One region of the Oryzomicrobium sp. genome, then DNA from elsewhere that is predicted to be linked to it. Evidence: riboswitches for the same ligand, from Rfam matches in the RefSeq annotation. Region 1 holds a riboswitch; each other region holds the start of a gene.
What was found. Region 1 has a riboswitch for cobalamin ahead of bluB (5,6-dimethylbenzimidazole synthase). Riboswitches for the same ligand answer to the same signal wherever they lie in the genome.
Positions count from the first base shown of each region.

Region 2: linked by a shared signal. The riboswitch ahead of V7Z98_RS13990 (TonB-dependent receptor) and the one ahead of bluB (5,6-dimethylbenzimidazole synthase) in region 1 are both predicted to bind cobalamin.
Region 3: linked by a shared signal. The riboswitch ahead of V7Z98_RS11095 (TonB-dependent receptor) and the one ahead of bluB (5,6-dimethylbenzimidazole synthase) in region 1 are both predicted to bind cobalamin.

Region 1 is NZ_DAISLS010000019.1:13,089-17,253, forward strand. Features, by position in the region: gene pyk (pyruvate kinase) at 1-1,005, shown strand, start outside; gene V7Z98_RS16855 (GlsB/YeaQ/YmgE family stress response membrane protein) at 1,161-1,427, opposite strand; cobalamin riboswitch at 1,568-1,788, shown strand; gene bluB (5,6-dimethylbenzimidazole synthase) at 1,835-2,638, shown strand; gene fba (class II fructose-bisphosphate aldolase) at 2,743-3,807, shown strand; gene V7Z98_RS16870 (DUF3422 family protein) at 4,009-4,165, shown strand, end outside.
Region 2 is NZ_DAISLS010000013.1:114,963-119,127, forward strand. Features, by position in the region: gene V7Z98_RS13980 (ribonucleoside-diphosphate reductase subunit alpha) at 1-706, shown strand, start outside; gene V7Z98_RS13985 (ribonucleotide-diphosphate reductase subunit beta) at 703-1,911, shown strand; cobalamin riboswitch at 2,048-2,304, shown strand; gene V7Z98_RS13990 (TonB-dependent receptor) at 2,501-4,165, shown strand, end outside.
Region 3 is NZ_DAISLS010000010.1:91,048-95,212, reverse strand. Features, by position in the region: gene V7Z98_RS11100 (hypothetical protein) at 1-121, opposite strand, end outside; gene V7Z98_RS11095 (TonB-dependent receptor) at 227-2,593, opposite strand; cobalamin riboswitch at 2,765-3,009, opposite strand; gene hemF (oxygen-dependent coproporphyrinogen oxidase) at 3,228-4,133, opposite strand.

The sequences.
Region 1 (4,165 bases):
CGCCACGGCGGCGAGCTGTCCAACAACAAGGGCATCAACCGCCAGGGCGGCGGCCTGTCCGCCCCGGCCCTGACCGCCAAGGACATGGAGGATTTGAAGATCGCCGCCCAGCTGGGCGTCGATTTCCTTGCCGTGTCCTTCCCCAAGAGCGCCGCCGACATGTACATGGCCCGCCAGCTGATGCGCGCCGCCGGCGGCCGGGCCCTGCTGATCGCCAAGATCGAGCGCACCGAGGCGGTGGAGAACCTGGCCGAGGTGCTCGATGCCTCCGACGGGGTGATGGTGGCCCGGGGCGACCTGGCGGTGGAAGTGGGCGACGCCGCCGTGCCAGCCTTGCAGAAGAAGATGATCCGCATGGCCCGGGAGAAGAACAAGGTGGCGATCACCGCCACCCAGATGATGGAATCCATGATCCACTCGCCGGTGCCGACCCGGGCCGAAGTGTCCGACGTGGCCAACGCCGTGCTCGACGGCACCGACGCGGTGATGCTGTCGGCCGAGACCGCCTCGGGCCATTACCCGGTGGAAACGGTGGAGGCCATGGTGCGGGTGTGCGTCGAGGCCGAGCGCTCGGCCGAGGTCACCCTGGACCGGGAATTCCTCGACCGGATATTCACCCGCATCGACCAGTCGGTGGCCATGGCCGCCATCTGGACCGCCCACCACCTCAAGGTGAAGGCCATCGCCGCCCTGTCCCAGTCTGGCTCCACCGCCCTGTGGATGAGCCGGCTCAACTGCGGCGTGCCGGTCTATGCCCTCACCCCCGAAGCCTCTGCCGTGGGGCGCATGACCCTCTACCGGGAAGTCTGTCCCCTGCTCATGGGCGAGCAGCACACCGACCGGGAACTGCTGCTGGCCGACGCCGAGCAGCTGCTGCTGGCCAAGGGCGTGGTGGAAAAGGGCGACCTGATCGTGCTCACCATCGGCGAACCGATCGGCACCCCGGGCGGCACCAACACCATGAAGATCGTGCGGGTCGGCGACCATCAGCTGCAAACCGGCTGACCCACACCGCCAAACCCCAAGCAGGACGGACATCTCCGCGATGCCTCCACCAAACCCCGCGCCCCTGGCCGATCTTGAGGCATGCCTCGTGAAGATCGGCCAGGGGCGCGGGGTTTCATCAATGGGGTGCGGAATGCAGCCGCCCGCCCCCGGGTTCAGCGGAACACGCCCAGCACCTTGAGCAGGGCCACCAGCACCACCGCCCCCAGCACGCCGAAGGCCAGGCCGGCCAGGGAGAAGGCCCCGGCCGTCTCGGCGGCGCCGATGCCGATCACGTCGCCGAACAGCCAGCGCCCCAGGGCCGAGCCGACCACCCCCACCAGGACGTTGGCGATGATGCCCTGCTGGGCATCGGTATTCATGACGCGGCTGGCGACCCAGCCGATCAGGCCGCCCACCAGCAGCGTGACGATCCAGCCCATGGCGCTCTCCTCTGCACGTTGTCATTCACAGCCGTTGGAGTGCGGCGACGGCGGAACGTTTCCGCCACCGGACTGACGGCCCCGCCCCCGCACCTGGCCTTGCCGGCTTTGCTAGAATCGCCATCGCCCGGTCCGCCGGGCAGCCACCACGCCTTCCAGGTGCCCGCAAGGGAGAATCGGGAACGCGGTGCGCCCCGCCCTGCCGGCGGGGCAATTCCGCGACGTGCCCAACGCTGTGAGGGGGACCGCCGACGCACACGCCACTGGCCACCGGGATCGCACCCTTCAGCGATCCGGGCCGGGAAGGCGCGCCGGCGGGACGATCCCGAGTCAGAAGACCGGCCAGGAAGGATTCGACGGACCGCACGGCCAGGCGGGCCCGCCACCGTTCTTCACAAGGGGACTCCATGAAGATCGAACCCATCGGCACGACCGCCGGCCATCCTTTCGCCGCACCAGCCACTCCCGCCCCGGCCGCCCCCGGCCACCAGCCGGACCCGGACTTCACCGCCGAAGCCCGGGAAGCCCTGTACCACACCATCTTTTCGCGCCGCGACGTGCGCGGCCAGTTCCTCCCCGACCCGGTGCCGGACGAGGTGCTGTCGCGCCTGCTCACCGCCGCCCACTTCGCCCCCTCGGTTGGCTTCATGCAGCCGTGGAGCTTCATCGTGGTCAAGGACCCGGCCACCAAGGCGGCGGTCCACGGCGCCTTCGACGAGGCCAACCGGGAGGCGGCGGAAATGTTCGAGCAGCACCGCCAGGGCCTCTACCGCTCGCTCAAGCTCGAAGGCATCCAGGAGGCGCCGATCAACCTGTGCATCACCTGCGACCGGGACCGGGCCGGCCCGGTGGTGATCGGCCGCACCCACCTCAAGGTGATGGACATCTACAGCGCCGTCTGCGCCGTGCAGAACCTGTGGCTGGCGGCCCGGGCCGAAGGCCTCGGGGTCGGCTGGGTGTCGATCTTCCACCAGGCGCGGCTGAAGGAAATCCTGGATATTCCCGAGCGGGTGATTCCCATCGCCTACCTGTGCATCGGCCGGGTCAGCCACTTCTACGCCAAGCCGGAACTGGAATCCGCCGGCTGGCGCTCCCGCCTGCCCCTGGAAACCCTGGTCCACGCCGAACGCTTCGGCGCCCCGGTGCCCGAGGCCCTGGTGCCCCACCTGCAAGCCGACCAGGCCCGGGCGGCCCGGGAACGCAAGCTCTGACCCCCCGCCATCGCGGCCCGTAGGCCGGGCTCCGGGAGCGCAAGGAAACGGGGTAAAATGCCCGCCTTCGCCCCCGGGGCCTTTTGCTATTTAGGAAGACCACCATGCCTCTCGTTTCGATGCGCCAACTCCTCGACCACGCTGCCGAGAATGGCTATGGCCTGCCCGCGTTCAACGTGAACAACATGGAGCAGGTCTGGGCCATCATGGAAGCCGCCAACGAGGTGAACGCCCCGGTGATCATGCAGGCTTCCGCCGGCGCCCGGAAGTACGCCGGCGAGCCGTTCCTGCGCCACCAGATCCTCGCCGCCCTGGAAGCCTATCCCCACATTCCCGTGGTGATGCACCAGGACCACGGCCAGTCCCCCGCCGTGTGCATGGCCGCCATCCGCTCCGGCTTCTCCTCGGTGATGATGGACGGCTCCCTGGAAGAGGACGGCAAGTCCGTCGCCTCCTTCGAATACAACGTGGCCGTGACCAAGAAGGTCACCGAACTGGCCCACGCCATCGGCGTGTCGGTGGAAGGCGAACTGGGCGTGCTCGGTTCCCTGGAAACCATGAAGGGCGATAAGGAAGACGGCCACGGCGCCGAGGGCACCATGACCCGCGACCAGCTGCTGACCGACCCGGACCAGGCCGCCGACTTCGTCAAGCAGACCAACTGCGACGCCCTGGCCATCGCCATCGGCACCAGCCACGGCGCCTATAAGTTCACCAAGAAGCCCACCGGCGACATCCTGGCCATCGACCGCATCGCCGAGATCCACGCCCGCATCCCCAACACCCACCTGGTGATGCACGGCTCCTCCTCCGTCCCCCAGGAGCTGCTGGAAGAAATCCGCCAGTTCGGCGGCGACATGAAGGAAACCTACGGCGTGCCCGTGGAAGAGATCGTCAAGGGCATCAAGCACGGCGTGCGCAAGGTGAACATCGACACCGACATCCGCCTGGCCATGACCGGCGCGGTGCGCCGCTACCTGGTGGAAAATCCCGCCAAGTTCGACCCCCGCGACTTCCTCAAGCCCGCCCGGGAAGCGGCCAAGAAGATCTGCGTGGCCCGCTACCAGGCTTTCGGCTGTGAGGGCCAGGCGAGCAAGATCGTGCCCGTGTCCCTGGACAAGATGGCCGAGCGCTACAAGAAGGGCGAACTGAACCAGATCGTCCGTTAAGCGTTCACCAGGCTCGCGCCTGCTCCGCACCAGGACGGCATCGCCACGGCGATGCCGTCTTGCTTGCAAGCCCCCCTGTCGCACGGGTTGCGCCCGGAGCAAAATCGCCTGAACCGGCATTCTTGTCAGCCGCCGCCCCGGCTGGCAAAGTCGACCGCCACTCTCGCCCCCACCCGCGCCCCCACCCTTTAGCCCATCCCTATGCCCGCCTTCCGCGAACACCCGCTGCGCCAGCGCCTCAACGACGAGGTCCATTCCCGGCCGCCCATGGCGCTGTCCGGGGCGGAATGGATCAGCTACCTGGCGGTGCTCCACGACGGCGGCGACGCCGCCACCGAGGAAGCCCACCTGCACCAGC
Region 2 (4,165 bases), on a different contig from region 1:
CACCGGCAGCCTGTGGGACAAGGGCATCCTGCCCCTCGACTCCCTGCAACTGCTCGAAGACGCCCGGGGCGGTTTCGTCGAGGTGGACCGCGGCGCCACCCTGGACTGGGAGGCCCTGCGCCAGCGCATCGCCCAGGTGGGCATGCGCAACTCCAACTGCGTGGCCATCGCCCCCACCGCCACCATTTCCAACATCGTCGGCCTCTCGGCCTCGATCGAGCCCGAGTACCAGAACCTCTACGTGAAATCGAACCTGTCCGGCGAGTTCACCGTGGTGAACGACGCCCTGGTGCGCGACCTCAAGGCCCAGGGCCTGTGGGACGAGGTGATGGTGGCCGACCTCAAGTACTTCGACGGGTCCCTGGCCCCCATCGACCGCATCCCGGCCGAGCTCAAGGCCCGCTACGCCACCGCCTTCGAGATCGACCCGGTGTGGCTGATCGAGGCCGCGGCGCGGCGCCAGAAGTGGATCGACCAGGCTCAGTCCCTCAACCTGTACGTGGCCGTGGCCTCGGGCAAGAAGCTGGACGAAATCTACAAGCTGGCCTGGAAGCGCGGCCTCAAGACCACCTACTACCTGCGCACCCTGGGCGCCACCGCCATGGAAAAGACCGGCGCGCCGATCGACCGGGCGGCCGTGTCTGCCGCCCCGGCCGAACCCAAGTTCTGCTCCATCGACAACCCGGATTGCGAGGCCTGCCAATGAGCGCCTTCCTGCTCAACGACTGGGACGACGGCCCCGCCGTCGCAACGCCCCCTGCCCAGGCCCCTGCGCCAAACCCCGCGCCCATGGCCGATCTCCAGGCAGGAATCTTGGAAAGCCGCGCCCCTATTGGTTCTTCGACCATGCCGACCGGAGAACAAGCACTGGCGCGGGCTTCCACCTTGCATCCGGCAGGGTTGTCCCTCGCCCCGATCAACCCGGAGGACAAGCGGGTGGTGAACGGCAAGGCCGACATCAACCAGCTCGCCCCCTTCAAGTACCCCTGGGCCTGGGAGTTCTTCCTCAACGCCAACCGCAACCACTGGACGCCCCTGGAAATCTCCATGGCCCAGGACGTGCACGACTACAACCACAAGCTGACGCCGGCGGAGCGCCACGTCTTCGAGAACGTGCTGTCCTACCTGACCACCTCCGACATCCTGGCCATGCGCAACATCGGCCTGGCGGTGATGGAAAAGATGAGCGCCCCGGAATTGCAGATCTACCAGGCCCGCCAGGTCTACGAAGAGGCCCTGCACACCTGGACCTACCAGCACTGCATCGAGAGCCTGGGCCTCAACCAGCAGGAGATCTACAACCGCTACCGGGTGGTGCCGCAGATCCACGGCAAGATCGCCCTGGCCAACCGGCGCCTGGAGCGGGTGATGCGCTCCGACTTCGACCTCACCGACCGGGACAACCTGCACGAATTCGCCCTCTCCTACCTGTTCTTCGCCGGCATCTTCGAAGGCTGCTGGTTCTACAACGGCTTCACCCCCATCTTCGCCCTGCAACGCCGGGGCCTGATGAAGGGCACCGCCGAGCAGCTGCAATACATCATGCGCGACGAGGTGCTGCACTGCGCCTTCGGCATCCGGGTGGTGCGCCAGCTGTTGCAGGAAGAGAACCTGACCCTGGACCCGGCCGCCGTGAAGGCCCTGTGGGAAGAAGCGGAAGCGGCCGAAGCGGCCTACGCCGGCTACATCCTGCGGGAGCCCATCCTGGGCTACAACGCCGACCTGCACCGGGGCCAGTTCCGCTTCATCGCCAACCGCCGCGCCCGCCAGCTGGGCCTCTCCGAGCCTTTCCCCGGAGCCGAGAACGTGCTGCCCTGGCTCGACGAGCAGGCCAACATGCGCAAGGAGAAGAACTTCTTCGAGACCCGGGTCACCGAGTACCAGACCGGCGGCGCCCTGGCCTGGGAATGACGCCCCGCCGGCCGGGAGCCACGGAGCACCTGGCCGAAGCCAGGTCAGACTTTGGTCATAATTGTTCCAAAACGCGCTATCATCGCCCCTCTTTCCGGACGGGACGGCCCTGCCGACCGGAACACGACACGCAGTACAGGGCCACGCAGTCAAAGGTGTCCGGCGGCAGCAGCCGCCGGGTGAAACGGGAACGAAGTAACGGCCTAACCGCCGCCAAGCTTCGGCTGCCCCCGCAACGGTAAGTGAGCGCGGATGCGCCACGGCCCCTCCTCCCCGGAAGGGCCAGCCACTGAAACCGCACGTGACCCCGGATTTCCGGGCGCGCGACGGCTTCGGGAAGGCGACGCATCAAATCTCACGAGCCCGGAGACCGGCCTTTGACGCCAACGTGCCGACCGCTTTCGCCAGCGGTCGCCAAGGCACGAGCCAAGCACCGGTCGCGGGGATGCGAACGGAGCCGCGTAGCGAAAAGCCCGGGTCGCCCCTAGCCGCACCATGCCCGTCCTCCGCGCACCGCCATTCCGGCGCGCCGCCTTTTCACCGCTGCTCCCTCCGCCCGGCCGGTCATCGACTGGAGTCACGAGAGAGCATGCGCAGCACCACCAAGAAAAAGATCATCGCCACCGCCATCGCCGCCTGTTTCACCCAGGCCGGCGCCTTCGGCGAGGAACGGGAACCCGACAACGACAAGCACCTGGCCAACGTGGTGGTCAGCGCGGCGCGGATCGCCCAGAGCACCCTGGAAGCCCCCGCCAGCGTCACCCTGGTCGATAGCGACACCCTGGACGCCTCCGGCGCCGTTCGGGTCGGCGACGCCCTCACCGCCAAGGTACCCAGCCTTTATCTGCGCGGCGGCCTGGGCAACACCTCGCGCATCAACAGCGCCCCCATCGTTTCCCTGCGCGGCCAATCCCAGGGCCGGGTGAAGATGATGGTGGACGGCATCAGCCTGAGCGACGGCAACAGCGGCGGCCTGTCCAGCCTGCTGGGGCTCAACGTCGGCGACGTGGAACGCATCGAGGTGGTACCCGGCCCCGGCTCCGCCCTGTACGGCAGCGACGCCATCGGCGGGGTGGTGAACATCATCTCCAAGGCCCCGACCAAACTGGAAATCGACGCCAAGATCAGCCGCGGCTTCGGCGACGGCGAGCGCAACGCGGTGGAAGCCAGCTACCGCAACAAGTGGGCAAACGGCCTGGCTGCCTCCATCGGCATCGGCTACGAGGACATGGCCGGCTACGCCAAGAACGACTTGGTGGTGGTGCCGGTCGGCACCACGGGCACCGGCAGCAATGCCGTCCAGGGCGGCCAGCGCACCACTACCGTCACAGGCGCGCCGGCCTACATCGTCGGCGACAAGGGCGCCACACCGTCCCACGCCGCCTTCGCCAACGCCAAGTTCTACTTCGACATCGACGCCCAATCGCGGCTGTTCGCCGGCTTCGCCCGGACCGAGGGCAAGATGGGCTACCAGAACTTCAACAACTACCTGACCCGCAACGGTGTGCCCCTGGCCCTGCCGGCGAGCAACGTCTCGATCAACGGCGACAAGCTCGGCTCCCTCAAGGAAAGCAGCTTCTGGAATTCCAGCAACCCCAACAGCCGCGAAGAGAACCGCTACTTCGCAGGCTACGACGGCAAGGTGGGAAGCGCCGACCTCAAGGTCAACCTCGGCTACTTCGACCGGGACAACTACTACGTCGGCGCCGGTACCGGGGCCACCTTCGCCGGAGGGCCAGGCACCAGCACCAACACGCCCAACACCACCCTGGATGCCTCCGCCCAGGTGGGCTTCGGCATTGGCGAGCACCACTACCTGATCGCCGGGGTGGCCGCCAACCGCAGCACCCTGAACCGCAAGGTGTACCAGCTCGCCAACTGGCGCCAGCCGGAAAACAGCCGCACCGGCGCACTGAACGAGGAATCCTCGGGCAACAGCGACACCCGCTCCCTGTTCCTCCAGGATCAGATCTTCCTCACCGACGCCTTCACCCTCTACGTGGGCGGACGCTACGACTACTGGACCACCCGGGGCGTGGCCAAGAAGTATGTGGGCACCCCGGTCGGTACGGTGGATTCGCCCGAGCGCTCCGACTCAGGCTTCTCGCCCAAGGTCGCCGCGGTCTACCGCTGGAACGAGCGCCTCACCCTGCGCAGCTCCCTCGGCACCGCCTTCCGCACTCCGTCCAACTACGAGATGTACGCCACCCCCAGCGTGAGCGGCAGCCGCCTGCTCATCGCCGACCCGACCCTG
Region 3 (4,165 bases), on a different contig from region 1:
GGTCAGGCAGCGGGGTCACCGTGCTCCCGTTGTCGACGATGCGCCCCGCCATGCCATGCCCGACGGGCGGGGTCTGGTTGTCGTAGTAATACACGCTGTAAGCGGTGAAAGTCGTTGCCATCGTGTTGCTCCTTCAATGAAGAAACGCAAGAGCCCACTTGCGCGGCAGCGCCGCCCGGCGGGGTTCGTGACCGGTGCTGCGGATGCATGTCCCGCTGTGCGCCGGTCAGAAGGTGTAGGCCAGGGTGGTGTAGAAGGTTCGGCCTTGCTGCGGATAGCCGACGTTGGACTTCACCTCGCGCAGCTCGGAGTACACCGAACCCCACGTCCCGCCCATGATGGCGCAGTCGGTGCCCGGGTCGCCGGTGATGACGGGGGCGCTGGGGGTGCACCCGTAGCGGTTATAGGGGACCGCCGTGACGCGGCCACCGGCCGTCTGCCTCGGTCCGGCATCGAAGAGGTCGATCACCCCGGCGGACAGGCGCCAACCCTTGTCGATCTTGTAGTGCGCCCCCAGGTCGAAGGTGGTCAGGGAGTTTTCCCAGGAGGTAACGTCGGTGTAGGTGCGGCCGGTGTGCTTGCCCTCGACGTAGGTGGTCAGGCGCCCCCCGAGGAAATGGAGATTGAGTCGCGCATTGGCCACGAGCAGGGGCGTGTACAGGGTGTGCACCGTCTTGCCGGGAAAGCGCTCCGTGCCGCTCGTCCCGCCGTTGTAGTACCAACCGCCGTTAACGTAGCGCCCCTCCTGCTGCGTCACCGCGAATTGCAGGTCGGCCCGGTCGCTCCAGGCCAGCTTGCCTTCCAGCTCCACCCCCTGGGTCAGGGTGTCGCCGGAGTTGATGTACTTGGCCGCAAGCGGCGTCGCGTACAGGGTGATGGCGTTGTCGGCCTCGCGCTGGAAATAGGTGAGGCGGAAGCCCCCGCGCAGCTTTTCGCCCAGGCGGCCGTCCCAACCAAAACCGAAGTCGCCGTTGCGCCCGGTTTCCGGCTTCAACTGGATGGCCCGGCCGTTGCTGTCGGCCCCCGGCACGTAGCCGATGCCGTTACCGTAGATTTCGTAGAAATTGGGGTAACGGATGTAATTGCCGTAGTTGCCGAACACCTGCCAGCCGCTGGTGAAATGCTTCTTCACGCTCAGGCTGCCGGTGGGCTCCCAGTCGTATTGCCCGGCGGGGCCGGCCAGGGGCGACCAGCGGCTGCCGATGACCGGGCCTTCGAGCTTTTCCAGGCGGCCGATGGGCGTGACCTGCAGGTTGCCCAGGGCGGCGACGGTAACCGTGTCCTGGACTTGCAGGTTGGTCTTGATGCGGCGGAATTCGGGGATGAAGTCGGAGGCCGGCGTGCGGCCGCTGATGTCCGAAAACAGGGTTTCCCAATAACGCTCGGCGTGGATCTCGAACAGGTGGGAAAAGGCGCCGCCATCGCCGAAGGCGTAGGTGGCGTCGCCGGCGATGCCGTAGCGTTTGGTCCGGTAGTCGGTCCAGCGCTCACCGATATAGTTGGTGGCCGGATTGAAGTCCAGGTTGCGGAACGTCTGGTTTTTGTCCAACCAGGTGAGGTTGAGGCTGAGGCCCAGATTGCCGAAGTTGTCCCGCCAGCCCGCCAGTCCCTCCTGCTGCTCGATCCGCTGCTGGCGGCGCTGGCGATAAAACGTGTCCACCCAGGGCAGATCCGTGGTTTGCGCGCCGATTCCGGACGACGCGGTCAATACCACGGCGGGCAGATAGCGCTCCATGTCGGTCTGGGCGAACTTGAGGACGAAGCGCTCGTCCTGCCATTTGAGCAGGACGTTCTGCTTCTCGGATTTGTTGTTCATGCGCCGGCGCTCTTCTGGAATCGTCCGGCCCGTCTTGATGTCGGTCGTTCTGTCGCCGGAATCGGCGAGATACGAAACCCCGTCGCCGAACACCAGGTTCTTGAGCCCGCCGACCGCGTAGTTCTTGTACTTGAAATCGCCATCGCTGCGGTCGTTGTCCAGGCCGATCAGCAGGTTGCCGCCCAGCAGCGGCACATTCAGGTTGGCGCTCTGCTGCGCGCCGCCGAAGGACCGGGCGCCGACCGAAACGCTGCCGCTGAACCCCGCGGGTTTCTTGGTGACGATGTTGATGGCCCCGCCGATCGGCGCGCCGGAAAAGCGGGCCGGCGTAGTGCCGCGATAGACCTCGACCCGCTCCACGTTGCTGATCGGCAGGGTGGACAGGTCCGCTGCCGTTTCGCTGGCGGTATTGAGCGGCACCCCGTCGATGTAGATGTTGACCTGGCTGGGGGCGCTGCCGCGGATGGTGGCGGTGGTGTAGCTGCCGCTGCCCGACACGCGGCGCACATAGACGCCGGGAATCTGGTCGAGCAGTTCGGGGATGGATTTGTGCTCGCCCTTGACGTCGTCCGGGTAGGCCACGGACACCACCCCGGGCGACAGCTCCTCGCGCAGGTCGATGCGGCTGCCGGTGACCCGGATGGGGGCCAGGGCGGTCTCGGTGCCGGAGGCAGAATCGGAATCGGCGGCCAGGGCGGCAGCCGGGATCAAGGCGGCAGCGCACAGCAGGGCGTTGGCGGTGCGCGGCGCGCAGCGGAATAAGGCAGGTGGACGCATGTCTCCCCCGTCGACTGGTTGCGACAAGGCGAGGGCATGCCGTCACGAACGGTCGGTGGCGCGGGAGGAGGCACGAAGGACGTCTGCCGCGCGAACCGATGCGGCCCTCGCCGCTTCGTTCGTCGCTCAGACGGAAGGACACCGTGCCTCGGCCATCCCCTGGGCCAAAGCAAGAGCGACCAGACGCCGGCAGGTCTCCTGGCTCGCGGGTCAAGACTCGAAGTGCGGCCTTCCCAGGCAATCCGTGAGGCATGGATTGGGCCCAGTGGCGGCGGAGCGGGGCGATTCCCGTCCGCGTGCGCTTCTCGTTCGCCGCTTACAGTTGCAGGGACAGCTGCGGAATTGGGCGGAAAAACCGCCTGCACCGCATTCCCGTTTTAAGCCTCTGGCGAGGCACCGGCGCGATCTGTCGGCCGCACCGCTCGGGCACGACCGCGAGGGGCGAGTATAGCAGCGTCATCACCCCAGTCCAGACCGATCGCATATGACAGGGCGCAGCACCCCCAAGGGGACCGGGCCAAAAGCCAAGCGGGGCGCGGGGTTCCGGACATGCCACCTGGAACTCCGCGCCCCGCCTTGGTTTCAGCGACGCCTCCCTGGAGAGCGCCTATCGGCGCGGCTCCGGGGAAATACCTCACGCCCAGTCGCGGGGACGGAGGAACTCGTCGTAGAGCTTCGCTTCCGGACTGCCCGGCTCCGGGTGCCAGTCGTAGCGCCACTTCACCACCGGCGGCAGGGACATCAGGATCGACTCGGTGCGGCCGCCGGATTGCAGGCCGAACAGGGTGCCCCGGTCGAACACCAGGTTGAATTCCACGTAGCGGCCGCGCCGGTAGGCCTGGAAGTCCCGCTCCCGCTCGCCGTAGGGCGTGTCGCGGCGCGCATCCAGCACCGGCAGGTAGGCCGGCACGAAGGCGTCGCCCACCGCCTGAGTGAGGGCGAAAGCCTGCTCGAAGGGCACCAGCCCGTCGGCCCCCAGATCGTCGAAGAACACGCCGCCCACGCCGCGGGGCTCGTTGCGGTGCTTCAAGAAGAAGTACTCGTCGCACCAGGTCTTGTAGCGCGGATAGACGTCGGCGCCGAAGGGAGCCAGGGCCGCCTTGCAGGTACTGTGGAAGTGGCGCACGTCCTCTTCCCACGGGTAGTAGGGGGTCATGTCCATGCCGCCGCCGAACCACCACACCGGGGCCTCGCCGTCCTTCAAGGCGACGAAGGCGCGCACGTTCATGTGGGCGGTGGGGCAGTAGGGGTTGCGCGGGTGCAGCACCAGGGACACGCCCATGGCCTCGAAGCGCCGCCCGGCCAGCTCAGGGCGGTGGGCGGTGGCCGAAGCCGGCATGCGCGCTCCCATGACGTGGGAGAAATTGACGCCGCCGCGCTCGAAGAAGGCCCCCTCCTCGATCACCCGGGTCAGGCCGCCGCCGCCCTCGGGGCGCTCCCAGGCATCGGTCTTGAAGGCGTGGCCGTCGAAGGCTTCCAGGGCGGCGACGATGCGCGTCTGGAGGCCGGTGAAGTAGGCTTTGAGCTGGGGGATGTCCATGGAGGGGTCTCGCTGGGGATGGAAAAACGGGC